DNA from 2 places in the Acrocarpospora sp. B8E8 genome. Region 2 is predicted to be linked to the other one. Evidence: riboswitches for the same ligand, from Rfam matches in the RefSeq annotation. Region 2 holds a riboswitch; the other holds the start of a gene.
What was found. A riboswitch is a leader RNA that binds a small molecule or an ion and turns the genes downstream of it on or off. The one in region 2 is predicted to bind S-adenosylmethionine.

Region 1 (7,401 bases), on a different contig from region 2:
TCAGGAAGAGCGCCGCGATGGAGGCGGCGTTCTGCAGGGCGGAGCGGGTGACCTTGGCCGGGTCGATGATGCCGGTGTCGAACATGTTCACGTACTCACCGGTGGCGGCGTTGAGGCCCTCGCCCGGGGGAAGGTTGCGGACCTTCTCCACCACGACGCCGCCTTCGAGGCCGGCGTTGACGGCGATCTGCTTGAGGGGCTCCTCAAGCGCCTTCTTGACGATCGCGGCGCCGGTGGCCTCGTCGCCGGTGAGTTCGAGCTTGTCGAACGCCTGGGCACTGGCCTGGAGCAGCGCGACGCCGCCGCCGGGGACGATGCCCTCCTCGACGGCCGCCTTGGCGTTGCGGACGGCGTCCTCGATGCGGTGCTTGCGCTCCTTGAGCTCGACCTCGGTGGCCGCGCCCGCCTTGATGACGGCGACGCCGCCGGCGAGCTTGGCGAGGCGCTCCTGGAGCTTCTCGCGGTCGTAGTCGGAGTCGGTGTTCTCGATCTCGGCGCGGATCTGGTTGACCCGGCCAGCGATCGCCTCGGCGTCACCGGCGCCGTCCACGATGGTGGTCTCGTCCTTGGTGACGACGACCTTGCGGGCCTTGCCGAGCACGTCGAGGGTGGCGGACTCGAGCTTGAGGCCGACCTCCTCGCTGACGACCTGGCCGCCGGTGAGGGTGGCGATGTCGCCCAGCATGGCCTTGCGGCGGTCGCCGAAGCCGGGGGCCTTGACGGCCACCGAGCGGAACAGGCCGCGGATCTTGTTGACCACCAGGGTGGCGAGGGCTTCGCCCTCGACGTCCTCAGCGATGATCAGGAGCGGCTTGCCGGCCTGGACGACCTTGTCGAGCAGGGGCAGCAGGTCCTTGTTGGCCGAGACCTTGGAGTTGACCACGAGAATGTAGGGGTCCTCCAGGACCGCCTCCATGCGCTCGGGGTCGGTCACGAAGTAACCCGAGTTGTAACCCTTGTCAAAGCGCATACCCTCGGTGAGCTCGAGCTCCAGCCCGAAGGCGTTGCTCTCCTCGACCGTGATGACGCCTTCCTTGCCGACCTTGTCCATCGCCTCGGCGATCAGCTCGCCGATCTCGGTGTCACCGGCGGAGATGGAGGCGGTGGAGGCGATCTGCTCCTTGGTCTCCACATCCTTGGCCAGCTTGGAGAGCTCCTCGCTGACCCGCTCGACGGCCGCCTCGATACCCTTCTTCAGGGCCATCGGGTTGGCGCCGGCGGCGACGTTGCGCAGACCCTCACGAACCAGGGCCTGGGCCAGCACGGTGGCGGTGGTGGTGCCGTCACCCGCGACGTCATCGGTCTTCTTGGCGACTTCCTTGACCAGCTCGGCCCCGATCTTCTCCCACGGGTCCTCAAGCTCGATCTCCTTGGCGATGGAGACACCATCGTTGGTGATCGTGGGGGCGCCCCACTTCTTCTCCAGCACGACGTTGCGGCCCTTGGGGCCCAAGGTCACCTTGACGGCGTCGGCGAGCTGGTTCATACCGCGCTCAAGACCGCGCCGGGCTTCCTCGTCAAACGCGATCATCTTGGCTGCCATAAGGCTAGACCTCCCAGTAGAGGGTGGCTTCAGCGGACCGAGCCGACGCCCGCGACGGCATGGGGCCGCATATCCCTTCGGCGGACCCCGTCGTCCCGATCCCGTTATTGGCACTCCCAGCTGGGGAGTGCCAACCATCTGTTTAGCACTCTCCCCGTGTGAGTGCAAGCGAAAGCCATGCTGACCAGTACGGATATGCCCCAACCAGGGAGAATCCACCCAACCCCTTGGACAGCATCTCCCACCCAACCCTTCGCGTCCCTCGGACTCTGCTCGCTCTGTCATCCCCGTGGTCGCTCGGATGAAGCGGCAACTTGATCCGAGTGGGGGTATCCCACCCACCCAGCCCTTCGTTTCCCCTCGGGCTCCGCCCGACCCCGCCATCGCCGTGGTTGCCCTCGGGAAGCGACTTGTCATAGCGCGGTGGTTCCCCCACCCACCCAACCCTTTGTCTCCCATCGGGCTCCGCCCGACCCCGCCATCCCGGTGGTGTCCCGAATGAAGGGGCAAAGGATGGGTGGAGGGGACCACCGCGTCGTAGCTGCCGTTTCGAAGCGACGGCCAGGGCGAATGACGGGAGCGGGCGGAGCCCGGAGGCCAATCAGAAGGCTAGGTGGGTGGGTAAACCACCCCGGATACCGCGATGGCGGGAGCGGGCCAAGCCCGGCAATCAAAGGGCCGGACGGGTGGGAGAACCACCCCCAGACACCGCGATGGCGGGAGCGGGCCAAGCCCGGCAATCAAAGGGCTGGGTGGGTGGGAGAACCTCTGGGCACAAGCACCACGCGAATCCCCGGCAACCCCCGCGCCATAGGTCGTATGTCCCGGCTTGGCCGCGCCTGTGTCTGGACTGAGGAACGCAGGTCGCGGAGCGGCCGGAGTGACGAGGGAAGACGCAGGCTGAAGGCGGCCAAGCCCGCCGTGCCGAAGGCGCGGCAATGTCATTGCAAGCCCGCCGATCCGGAGGATCGGCCATAGACACGGCAGAGCCCGGGTGCCGCCCCACGCGGCCTCCGGGCTCTCTCGTCGTTGCCTGGATCAGACGGTCCGGACAGCCTCCGCCTGCGGGCCCTTCTGACCCTGGGTGATGTCGAACTCTACTCGCTGGCCCTGCTCAAGGGCCTTGTAGCCGTCCATCATGATTGCCGAGTAATGGACGAAAACGTCCTTACCACCGTCTACCGCGATGAAGCCGTAGCCCTTGTCCGCGTTAAACCATTTGACGGTGCCCTGCGCCACTTTCCGACTCCTCTTGCTGGGCTGGCGACGGACCATGCCCATTCCACCGCATGGTCCGTGACCTTTCGGGCCGGAAGGATTACGCTCTCTCCGGCCACGTCGATCGTTCTCGACCATACCTGTAGCAAGCGGTGGGACAACAGAGTCAATCCGCACTTCGATTGCGGCAGAACACGCTTCCAAGAAGGCCGGATTTTGGATTTGTGATTACATAGTCGCGAAATGCACCATATGCCATAGCACCGATTAAGCTTCGATAACGATAGAACCCCATGTCAACACGGAAACACCCACGCACTGTAGGAGTGCGTGGGTGTGCAGGGGACGTTCGAGGTCAGCCCCCGGCCACCGCCGGGATCACCGAAATCTGTGCCCCGTCCGGCGTCGAAGTCTCCAGTCCGTCGGAGAATCGGACGTCCTCTTCCCCCACGTAGACGTTGACAAAACGCCGGATCTTGCCCGATTCATCGAGGATCCTGGCACCGATGCCGGGGTAGTCCGCGTCCAGCTTGAGCAGGACCTCGCGGAGCGTTCCGCCTTCTCCGGCCACCTCCGACGCGCCCCCGGTGTAGGTACGAAGAATCGTCGGAATCCGCACCGAAACACTCATTTGGCCGCCCTCTTTCGTTGTTCGGAATCAGTTAGTTGGCGAAAGCCGTACGAAATGCGTCGAGGGACGGGCGGATAACCGCCGCCGGACGGGCCTCGGCCGAGACGGCGTCCAGGGTCTTGAGGCCTTCGCCCGTGTTGAGGATCACCGTCTCCGCGCCGGGGTCGAGCTGGCCGTTCTCCACCAGTTTGCGGGTCACGCCGAGGACCACGCCGCCGGCGGTCTCCGCGAACACGCCCTCGGTCCTGGCCAGCAGCCGGATCGCGGCCACGATCTCGGGGTCGGTGACGTCCTCCACGGCGCCGCCGGTGCGCCGCGCGATGTCCAGCACGTAGGGGCCGTCGGCGGGGTTCCCGATGGCCAGCGACTTGGCGATGGTGTTCGGCCGGACCGGCTGGACCACGTCGTGCCCGGCCTTGTACGCGGTCGACACCGGCGAGCACCCTTCGGCCTGGGCCGCGAAGATCCGGTACTCCTTCTCCTCGACCAGACCGAGCCGGATGAGCTCCTTGAACCCCTTGTCGATTTTGGTCAGCTGGGAGCCCGACGCGACCGGAATGACGATCTGATCGGGAATGCGCCAGCCCAACTGCTCGGCTATCTCGTACGCCAGAGTTTTGGACCCCTCCGCGTAGTACGGCCGCAGGTTGACGTTGACGAAGCCCCACTTCTCCCCGAGCGAGTCCCCGATGAGCTCCGAGCAGAACCGGTTGACCTCGTCGTAGGTCCCGTCGATCCCAACCAGCCGCCCGCCGTACACCGACGCCACGACGATCTTGGCTTCTTCCAGGTTGGCGGGGACGAACACGCACGAATCCAACCCGGCCCGGGCCGCGGCCGCGCCGACCGCGCCCGCCAGGTTGCCCGTCGACGAGCAGGACAGCGTGGTGAAGCCGAAGTTCCTGGCCGCCTCGACGGCGATGGCCACCACCCGGTCCTTGAAGGAGTGGGTGGGGTTGCCGGAGTCGTCCTTCACGTACAGGGAGCGCATGCCCAGCTCGCCGGCCAGGTTGTCGGCCTTGACGAGCTTGGTCCAGCCGGGCTGCATGTTGGGCTTGGCCGCCACATCCACGGGGACGGGGAGCAGGCTCCGGTACCGCCAGATATTGGTCGGACCTGATTCGATGTCCGCGCGGGTCACGGGCCCGAACTCGTATGCCACCTCAAGTGGCCCGAAACACTCGATACAAGCGAAATTCGGGCCGATGTCATAGCGGGTTCCGCATTCGCGGCAGGAGAGAGCGGTAGCGGGTCCGAAGTCGGTGCTGAGCGCCATGAAGCGAGGCCTTTCCCTCATCTTCGCCTGCGACCACCCTGGTCACAGGCCGGAATTGGCACCTGTTCCGATCGGCCTCGCCAGGTCACGAGCGCAATCGGAATGGTTGCCGGGGCTTCGCAGGGCCGGTCCCTCCACCCCTCTGGATGAGCAAATATTCAGTTGTCCCAAAGACTGTACATCGCCCCCCCGACAACACTCGACCGCGTCTCACTTGCCGAGATACGCGTCCCCCAGGGCGGACTGGATGTACTTCCGGGCCTGGTGGATGCGGGATTTGGCCGTCCCCAGCGGGATGCCCAGCTGCTCGGCGACCTCCGCGTAGTCGAGCTGCACGATGTCCCGCAGCACCAGCGCGGCGGCCAGTTCCGGCTTCTCCAGCTCCAGCGACTCCATCGCGTCCAGCAGATCCAGCCGGGATCCGGCGATCACGCTCACCCGGTGCGGGTCGGGCCGATGCTCGGGTAATTCCTCGGAGGTCTGCTCGGCCGCCCGCCGCTTCAACGTCCGGTACGTCGTCCGCGCGCAGTTGGCCGTCACGATGTGCAGCCAGGTGCTGAACCGGGACCGCCCCTCGAACCTGCCGATGTTGCGCGCCACCGCCAGCAGCGTGTCCTGACAGGCCTCCTCGGCATCCTGCCGGTAGGGCAGCAGCCGCTCGCAGTGCCGCAGCACGTCGGGTTCGATCCGCTTCAGCAGCCCCCCGAGCGCACGATGATCGCCCCCTGCGGCCGCAGTAGCCAGCTCCTCGGTGGTCTCGTCCAGCGCCATCTCGACCGGCTCCCAAGATCTCCCAAGCGGGGCAGCCCCGGCGTGACAAGGCCGGGCCGCATCGAGCGCCGGAGCGTTTTCCTGACATCCTAACTTTATTAATGTCTCCGCATCGTGGAGTGTGCCGGCAGTGAGCTCAACGTTGATCGCCTCCAACCGCGGTCCCGTCTCGTTCACGCTGTCCGAGGACGGCGCGCTCACCATGCGCCGGGGCGGCGGCGGCCTGGTCTCCGGCCTGTCCGAGGTGGCCAGGGATGCCGAGCTCCTGTGGGTCTGCGCCGCGCTCTCGGACGGCGACCGCAGCGCCGTACGGCTCGCGCCCGGCGGCCGCCTGGACGAGGCCGGCTACGACACCGGCCCGCTCCGCATGCTGGACATCGCCCCCGCGGTCTTTCATCGGGCCTATAACGCGGTGGCCAACTCGACGCTCTGGTTCGTCAGCCACCTGCTCTACAACACCCCGTTCACCCCCCATTTCGATGGAAGGTTCCAGCGGGAGTGGGAGTCCTACCAGGACTACAACGGCGCGTTCGCGCTGGCGCTGGCCGAGGAGGCGGGCCACGAGGCTCGGGTGATGATCCAGGACTACCATCTCAGCCTGGCCCCGGCGATGCTCCGGGTGGAGCGCCCCGACCTGCGGATCGCCCACTTCTCGCACACGCCATGGGCGCCCCCGGACTACTTCTCGGTGCTGCCGGACGAGGTGGGCGTGGAGATCCTGGAGGGCCTGCTTGGCGCGGATCACGCGGGGTTCCTGACCGCGCGCTGGGCGGATGCCTTCATGGACTGCTGCGAGACGATCCTGGGCGCGCGCGTGGACCGCGCCAGCCGTACCGTCACCTATCAGGACAGGACCACGCGCATCGGGGTGCACGCGCTCGGCGTGGACGGGCCCGCGCTGCGGGCGCGGGCCGCGGAGCCGGATGTGGAGTCACACCTGCAGGTGATCAAGGAGCAGGTCGGGGACCGGCGGCTGATCGTGAGGATCGACCGGACCGAGCTGTCCAAGAACATCGTCCGGGGCATGGCCGCCTACCGGGAGTTCCTGGCCGAACATCCGGAATGGCACGGCAAGGTGGTGCATCTGGCGTTCGCCTACCCGTCCCGGCACGATCTGCCGGAATACCGGGAGTACACGGCGGCCGTGCAGCGCTGCGCCAAGGAGATCGAGGATGAGTACGCGACCGACGACTGGGACCCGCTGATCCTCAACATGAACGACGACTACCCGCGCTCGCTGGCCGCCTACCGGCTGGCGGACGTGCTGCTGGTCAATCCGATCAGGGACGGCATGAACCTGGTCGCCAAGGAAGGGCCGATCCTGTCCCCCCGGTGCGCGCTGGTGCTGTCCCGGGAGGCGGGCGCGGCGGCCGAGCTCGGCGCGGACGCGCTGCTGGTCAATCCGTTCGACGTGTCGGGCACGGCGACCGCCCTGCACGACGCGCTGGTGATGCCGGAACAGGAGCGGATGACCCGGGCGACAAGGCTCCGCGCGGCGGCCACCGCCCTGCCGCCGCAGCGCTGGTTCGCCGATCAGCTCCAGGCACTCGCCTGATACTTTTGTCCTGATATTTTACTAATCAGGGGAATAACTGGTGACAACGACCACCCGGGCCATCACGTTCACCAGGGACCGGCCGACATGGCTGATCTATCTCATTCTCGCCACCTTCTCCAGCTACCTGTACGGCCTGTCGGCCGCCATCCCGCTGCTGCGCGCCGAACTCGGCCTCACCCAGGCGGTCGCCGGGCTGCACGCCACCGGCATGGCCATCGGCTCGATCATCACCGGCCTGGCCATCCCCGCGATCACGGCCAGGATCGGCCGCCGCGCCGCCTGCTGGACGGGCATCGCCGGCATGAACGTCGGCATGCTCATCGTCGCCTTCGGCCAGGTCCTGCCGGTCACCCTGCTCGGCTACACGATCGCCAGCGGCATGGCGGGGATCACCCTGTTCATCT
Region 2 (7,401 bases):
CGGCCCGCTCGATGACCATCTCCGGCCTGGTCAGCTCCACACCCAACGTCTCACTCGCGCGCCGCTGCGACGCGTCCGAGACCCCGCTGGCGGCCACCACCCGATGGCCCGCCTGCATCAGCGCGGCCCCGAGAACGGAACCCACTCGACCGGCTCCGAGCACCCCCACGGCCAATCGTGCGGGGCGATCGCTTGTGTCCATGCCGTCCTCCCGCTCGCCAGCGTAACGGGGAGGGGTGAATAACCACGGCAACGGGAGCGGGCGTGGGCTCTGGTGTCCCTCCAGACGCCAGAGCCCGCGCGCGGCAGGCCGGTCATCCGCCGATTGCCCGGCCTCATCTTCCAGATCCTTCCGGGTGGGGTGGCCGGACCGCGCCCGCTGGGGGAGCGGGCCGGGCCAGCCGCCGACACCAGGCAACGTTACCGCAAAGAATACACAGATCGTAGTCAGTCAACTACACTGCGTGTCGCGATAAGGTCAACCGTTGTGTGGCTCAGATGGCGAGAGGCGATGCGCCAGGCGCTGTACGGCGCGGACGGTTTCTACCGGCGTGAACGCCCGCACCGCCACTTCCGCACGTCCGTGCACGCCTCCCCCGCCTTCGGCGCGGCCGTGACCCGGCTGCTGGGCGAGGTCGATGAACGCCTCGGCCGGCCGCAGGTGATCGAGTTCGTGGACATGGGCGCGGGTGACGGCCTGCTGGCCTCCCAGGTTCTGGCGGACGCGCCGGCCAACCTGGCGAGCCGCCTGCGGGTGACCGCCGTCGATCTGTCCGCTCGGCCGGAGGGTCTGGATGAGCGGGTTCGGTGGGCGGATGCCGTACCGGACGGGGTGACGGGGTTGATCTTCGCCAACGAATGGCTGGACAACGTGCCGGTGGACGTCGCCGAGTGGACGTCAGAAGGGCCCCGGCTGGTGCTGGTCGATCCCGCGTCGGGGAAAGAGCGGCTGGGCGACCTGGACGCCAAGGATCGGGACTGGCTGGAGCGCTGGTGGCCGGTCGGGGAGCGGGCCGAGATCGGGTGGCCCCGGGACGAGGCGTGGGCCGGGCTGGTCGGCAGGCTGGCCGCGGGGATGGCCGTGGCCGTGGATTATTCGCATGTACGGAGTGATCGCCCGCCGATGGGCACGCTGATCGGATATCGGGACGGATCATGGGTGCGGCCGGTGCCGGACGGGTCGTGCGATCTCACCGCGCATGTGGCGCTGGACGCCTGCGCGGGCACCTTGACGACCCAGCGCGAGGCGCTCCTGCGGCTAGGGGTTCGCGGTGAACGACCACCGCTTGACCAGGCACGACGGGATCCGGCGGGTTACCTGCGAGCGCTTTCCGCCGCGTCCGCGGAGGCGGAGCTGATCGACCGGGAAGGGCTGGGTGCCTTCGGGTGGCTGACCTGTATACGGTAAACAGTGTGGAGATCGAACAGACTGCGCTACCGGGGATCGGACTCAAACACGAGTTCACCACCCACACCGGCCGGAGGATCGGGGTGGTCTCGCACCGTACCGGCCGGCGTGACCTGATCATTTACGACAAGGCCGACCCTGACCGCGCGTGCGAGAACGTGCAACTCAACGACGACGAAGCGGACGCGCTGGTCGAACTGCTCGGCGCGCCTCGGATCGTGCAACGCCTCAACGACCTGCATCGCGAAGTGGAGGGCCTGGTGAGCGTGCAACTCCCGATCGTCTCCGGCTCGCCGTACGACGGGAGGGCGATGGGCGAGGCCGCGATCAGGACCAGGACGGGGGCCTCGGTGGTCGCCGTGGTCCGGGGCGGCCAGGTCAACGCCAGCCCGACACCCGACTTCCGGTTCATCGCCGGGGACGTGGTCGTCGTGGTGGGCGACGAGGAGAACACCGCCGCCGTCGCCAACATCCTCACCGACGGATAGGCCGCCGCGTGCCCGCACTCATCGCATCATCGGATTCTGTCGCAATCCTCTTTCTCGAACTCGGCGGGGTCATCCTCGCTCTCGGCGTGCTCGGCGCGTTCGCGCTGCGCGTCGGTATCTCCCCCATCCCCCTCTACCTGGTCGCCGGTCTGGCCTTCGGGACGGGCGGCATCCTCCCGCTCGCCACGAGCGAGGAATTCATCCACGTCGGCGCCGAGCTCGGCGTCATCCTGCTGCTGCTCACCCTCGGCCTGGAATACAACGCCGACGAGCTCGTGACCAGCCTGAAGAGCAACGCCCGTGGCGGCCTGGTGGACCTGGTGCTGAACGCCGCCCCCGGCGCGATCGCCGCGCTGCTGCTCGGCTGGGGTCCGGTCGGGGCCGTGGCCATGGCCGGGGTGACCTACGCCACCTCCTCCGGCATCACCGCCAAGGTCATTTCTGATCTGGGGTGGATCGGTAACCGGGAGACCCCCGTGGTGCTCTCGCTGCTGGTCTTCGAAGACCTGACGATGGCCATCTACCTGCCGATCCTGACCGCGCTGCTGGCCGGGGTCGGGCTGCTGGCCGGGGCGATCACCGTGGCCATCGCGCTGGGCACGGTCACGGTCGTGCTGGTGATCGCGCTCAGGTTCGGCAATCTCATCGAGAAGTTCGTGTCCAGCCCCAACTCCGAGGTGCTGCTGCTGAAGGTGATCGGCCTGGCGTTGCTGGTGGCCGGGATCGCTCAGGAGCTCCAGGTGTCGGCGGCGGTGGGCGCGTTCCTGGTGGGCATCGCCCTGTCCGGCGAGCTGGCCCACTCGACCCGAACCCTGCTGATGCCGATCAGGGACCTGTTCGCGGCGGTGTTCTTCGTCTTCTTCGGACTGCAGACAGATCCGGCCAAGATCTTGCCGGTGGCCGGTCTGGCCGCGCTGCTGGCCCTGGTCAGCATGATCACCAAACTGCTGACCGGCGCGTACGCCGCGCACCGGGCCGGCATCGGCCGGGCCGGACGGGTCCGCGCCGGAATCGCGCTCATCCCCCGGGGCGAGTTCAACATCGTCATCGCCGGTCTCGCGGTAGGCGCCGGAGTCCACCCCGACCTCGGCCCGCTGGCCGCCGGCTACGTGCTGATCCTGGCCGCCTTCGGCCCGCTGGCGGCGCGAGCGATCCAGCCACTCGTCACCGCCATCGCCAACCGCACCTAACAGTCCCTGTCCTTTCTCGTGACACCGCATTGGTGCGGATCACCGCCGGAGCTGCGAGGTACCTGAGATCGTTATTTCCGGTCAGAATGCCGCAGCAACTCTTGGCGGAGGTGCGGCGAGAACCATCATCTGCGTGAACGGTGCCGGATAACGGCGAGCTACGCGCTCTAAACCGTCACCCGCAACGATTGCAGTCCCCGGATGACATAGCCGGGTTTCCAGGTGGGCTCCTCGACGAGATTCAGTTTCGCGTCGAGGAGCGCCCCGAAGGACTCGATCAGTTCGACCCGGGCCAGCGGGGCGCCGAGGCAGAAGTGGATGCCCGCGCCGAAGGAGATATGCGGGTTGTCCTGGCGGCCGACGTCCAGCCGGTCGGGGTCGGCGAACACCTCGGGGTCGCGGTTGGCGGAACCGAACAGCAGCGCGACCTCGACACCACGCGGGATCTGGACGCCGCCGATCTCGATGTCCTCCAGCACCCAGCGTTCGAACATCTGCAGCGGGGTGTCCCAGCGCATCAGCTCCTCGACGGCGGTCTGGAGCAGTGACCTGTCGGCGCGCAGGCGGTCGAGTTCGGCCGGGTTGCGGAACAGCGACCACCAGCCGTTGCCGGTGACGTTCACGGTGGCCTCGTGACCGGCGTTGAGCAGGAGCACGCAGGTGCCGATCAGCTCGTCCTCGGTGAGCCGGTCGCCCTCGTCGAGGACCTGGGCGAGGGAGGAGATCAGGTCGTCGCCGGGATTGTCGCGCCGGGTGCGGCTGAGGTCGCGCAGGTAGTCGCCGAACTCCTGGGCGGCGCGGACGGCCGTGTGCTGGACGTCCAGGGCAGGGTTGAGCTCGTACATGCCGCAGATGTCCGCCGACCACGGCCGCAGCAGTGGCCGATCCTGATCTGGTATGCCGAGCATCTCGGCGATCACGGTCACCGGAAGCGGTTCGGCCACCTCGCTGATCAGGTCGCCGCCGCCGCGTTCGACCAAACCCTGAGCGAGTTCGGTAGCGATCTTCCTGACGCGCGGGCGCAGGGACTCGACCATCCGAGGAGTGAACGCCTTGGAGACCAGGCGGCGCAGGCGGGTGTGGATCGGGGGTTCGACGTCGAGCATGCCCGCCCGGATCACCCGCCAGAACGGCTCCTGGAACTCCGGCTCTGGCTCCTTGCCAAATGCCTCGTGGGTGGCCATATGGAGATATGAGCGACCTAGGCGACGGTCTCGGAGCAGGGCGTTGACGTCGGCATGCCGGGCGACCAGCCACTGACCGGTGGGCTCGAAGAAACTCACCGGGCTCGTGTCACGAAGCTCGGCGTAGGCGTCGTAGGGATGGGCCACGAAGGCGGGATTCCACGGATCAAACCTCACAAATCACATGGTAGGCGGGCGGTCTTCCCGTGCGATCCGACGCAGGGTGTGGCTTCTGGGGGTGACGGCACACGAGGGACTGGGAGTTCCCGCGCGGTGTGGTTGAAGGGCACACGCCGAGAAAGCCGCGACAAGCGAGACGGGGTTCCCGAGCGGATGTGCGTAATGGCGCGGGAGGCCAGGGCGGAGGGGGTGGTGGCCGGGGTTCCCGAGCGGATGTGCGAAATAGGGGGCGACAATCTCGCGTGGGTGTGGGTTATAGTTCCGCATAGGTCATGAGTGCCAGCGCACAGCCCCGGCTTGCTGGCCGGCAACCCTCGCGTCCGCGGCGGGGTGCCCCGGGTGAGGACCAGGCCTGTCGCGGGGTGCGGCGGGCAAGCGCGTGGCCTCTGGAGGCGTACATGTCCGCTCTGTTGTCCCTTGATGTCCCGGTGCGCGGCGGCGCGCTGGTCCCCTACGCGAACCTCGACTACGCGGCCAGCGCGCCCTGTCTGGAACCCGTCCGGGAGGCGGTCGCCGACGCGCTACCCGCCTACTCCAGCGTGCATCGCGGTGCCGGGTACGCCTCCCAGGTCACCACCGCCCGCTACGAGCAGGCCCGGCACACGATCAAGGCCTTCACCGGCGCCCGCACCGACGACGCGCTCGTGTTCACCCGCAACACCACCGACGCGATGAACCTGCTCGCCCGCAGCCTGCCCGACGGCACCACGGTCGTCGTCTTCGACACCGAACACCACGCCACCCTCCTCCCCTGGCCCTCCCCCGTACGGCTCGCGCCCCCCGCCTTCCCCGGCGAAGCCCTCCGGGCGGCCGACGAGGCACTCGCCACGATCGAGGGACCCGCGCTGCTGGTCGTCACCGCCGCCTCCAACGTCACCGGCGAACTGTGGCCGATCGCCGGTCTCGCCCACATCGCGCACCGGCACGGCGCGCGCATCGCCGTGGACGCGGCCCAGCTGGTCCCGCATCGCCCGCTGAACATCGCCGCACTCGATCTCGACTACGTGGCGTTCTCGGGGCACAAGCTCTACGCGCCCTTCGGGGCCGGGGCGCTCGTCGGGCGGCGGGACTGGCTGGCGCAGGCGGAGCCGTACCTGAAGGGTGGCGGCGCGGTGCGCGCGGTCGGCGAGCAGGCCGAGTGGAGCACCGACCCGGAGGCCCGGCACGAGGCCGGGACGCCCAACGTGCTGGGCGCGATCGCGCTGGCGGCGGCCTGCGATCATCTGGCCGCGAACTGGGCCACGGTGATCAGCGAGGAGGAGCGCCTGCTCGGCCGCCTCCGGGCCGGGATCGCCGCCATCGACGGCATGCACGAGCTGGCGCTGTGGCCGGCCGACCATCCCCGGGTCGGGATCGTGTCCTTCGTCGTCGAGGGCCGGTCGGCCCGGGAGGTGGCCGAGACGTTGTCCGCCGAGCACGGCATCGGCGTGCGGGACGGTAAATTCTGCGCGCACCCGTTCGTCCGGCATCTGCTTGGCGCGGGCGAGGGCGGATGCGACGAGGACGGCGGCGCGGTGCGGGCCTCGATCGGGATCGGCAGCACCGACGAGCACATCGATCGGCTGCTGGCCGCCCTGCGCGCCTGTTCGTGATCGATCGCGCGTGGGAGCATGAAACGGTGAGCGAGCCACAGGAGATCGTCGTCGGGGTCGGCGCGGGGGCCTCGGCCGTGCCGAAGGAGCTCGCCACCGAGGACATGGTGCTCAACATCGGCCCGCAGCACCCGTCCACGCACGGCGTGCTGCGGCTGCGGCTGACCCTGGACGGCGAGCGCATCGCCTCCGCCGAGCCGATCATCGGCTACATGCACCGGGGCGCCGAGAAGCTGTTCGAGGTGCGCGACTACCGGCAGATCATCGTGCTGGCCAACCGGCACGACTGGCTGTCGGCGTTCGCCAACGAGCTCGGCGTCGTGATCGCGGTGGAGCGCATGCTCGGCATGGAGGTCCCGGTCCGCGCGGTCTGGGCGCGCACCCTGCTGGCCGAGCTGAACCGGGTGCTCAACCACCTGATGTTCCTCGGGTCGTACCCGCTCGAACTCGGCGCGATCACCCCGGTCTTCTACGCGTTCCGGGAGCGGGAGACCATCCAGGCCGTGATGGAGGAGATCTCCGGCGGGCGCATGCACTACATGTTCAACCGGGTCGGCGGCCTCAAGGAGGACCTGCCGCTCGGCTGGCTGGAGCGCACCGGCAAAGCCGTCGGCGACGTGCGCCGCCGCCTGCCCGACATCGAGAACCTGATCATGGGCAACGAGATCTTCCTGGCCCGCACCACCGGCGTCGGCGTGCTCGACCGCGAAACCATCCTGCAGTACGGCGTGAGCGGCCCGATCGCCCGCGCCTCCGGCGTGGACCTGGACCTGCGGCGGGACGAACCCTACCTGGCCTACGTGGAACTCCCGGTGAAGGTGGTCACCCGCTCGGCCGGCGACTGCCACGCCCGCTTCGAGGTGCTGCTCGACCAGCTGAAGGTCTCCCTCGACCTGGCCGACGCCTGCCTGGAACGCCTGCGCGAGCTCCCGCAGGGACCGATCAACCAGCGCCTCCCCAAGATCCTCAAAGCGCCGGAAGGCCACACCTACGCGTGGACGGAGAGCCCGCTCGGGCTGAACGGCTACTACCTGGTCTCCCGCGGCGAGAAGACCCCGTGGCGCCTCAAACTCCGCAGCGCCTCCTTCAACAACATCCAGGTCCTCCGCGAGATGCTCCCCGGCCACCTGGTCGCCGACATGGTCGCCATCCTCGGCTCGATGTTCTTCGTCGTGGGCGACATCGACAAGTAAATCGACAAGTAATCGGCTCCGTCAGACCTCGTCCTGGAGGGAGCGGTGGAGGCGGCCCCCGGCGGCGTCCATGTGGCCGCGCATCGCCGCACCGGCCGCCGACGGGGAGCGGGTCTCGACGGCGGCCAGGACGGCGGCGTGCTCGGCGATCGTGGTCTGCGTCTCG

Region 1: linked by a shared signal. The riboswitch ahead of thrC (threonine synthase) and the one ahead of ABGB08_RS29210 (aminotransferase class V-fold PLP-dependent enzyme) in region 2 are both predicted to bind S-adenosylmethionine.

Annotation. Positions count from the first base shown of each region.
Region 1 is NZ_JBDPLV010000004.1:208,188-215,588, forward strand. It holds gene groL (chaperonin GroEL) at 1-1,543, opposite strand, end outside; gene ABGB08_RS06180 (cold-shock protein) at 2,582-2,782, opposite strand; gene ABGB08_RS06185 (MoaD/ThiS family protein) at 3,117-3,392, opposite strand; gene thrC (threonine synthase) at 3,424-4,668, opposite strand; SAM riboswitch class I at 4,683-4,821, opposite strand; gene ABGB08_RS06195 (RNA polymerase sigma factor) at 4,879-5,439, opposite strand; gene ABGB08_RS06200 (trehalose-6-phosphate synthase) at 5,570-6,994, shown strand; gene ABGB08_RS06205 (MFS transporter) at 7,035-7,401, shown strand, end outside.
Region 2 is NZ_JBDPLV010000034.1:5,189-12,589, reverse strand. It holds gene ABGB08_RS29235 (DUF2520 domain-containing protein) at 1-202, opposite strand, end outside; gene ABGB08_RS29230 (SAM-dependent methyltransferase) at 512-1,408, shown strand; gene ABGB08_RS29225 (TrkA C-terminal domain-containing protein) at 1,414-1,896, shown strand; gene ABGB08_RS29220 (cation:proton antiporter) at 1,905-3,086, shown strand; gene ABGB08_RS29215 (cytochrome P450) at 3,254-4,447, opposite strand; SAM riboswitch class IV at 4,719-4,834, shown strand; gene ABGB08_RS29210 (aminotransferase class V-fold PLP-dependent enzyme) at 4,849-6,042, shown strand; gene ABGB08_RS29205 (NADH-quinone oxidoreductase subunit D) at 6,069-7,235, shown strand; gene ABGB08_RS29200 (FadR/GntR family transcriptional regulator) at 7,257-7,401, opposite strand, start outside.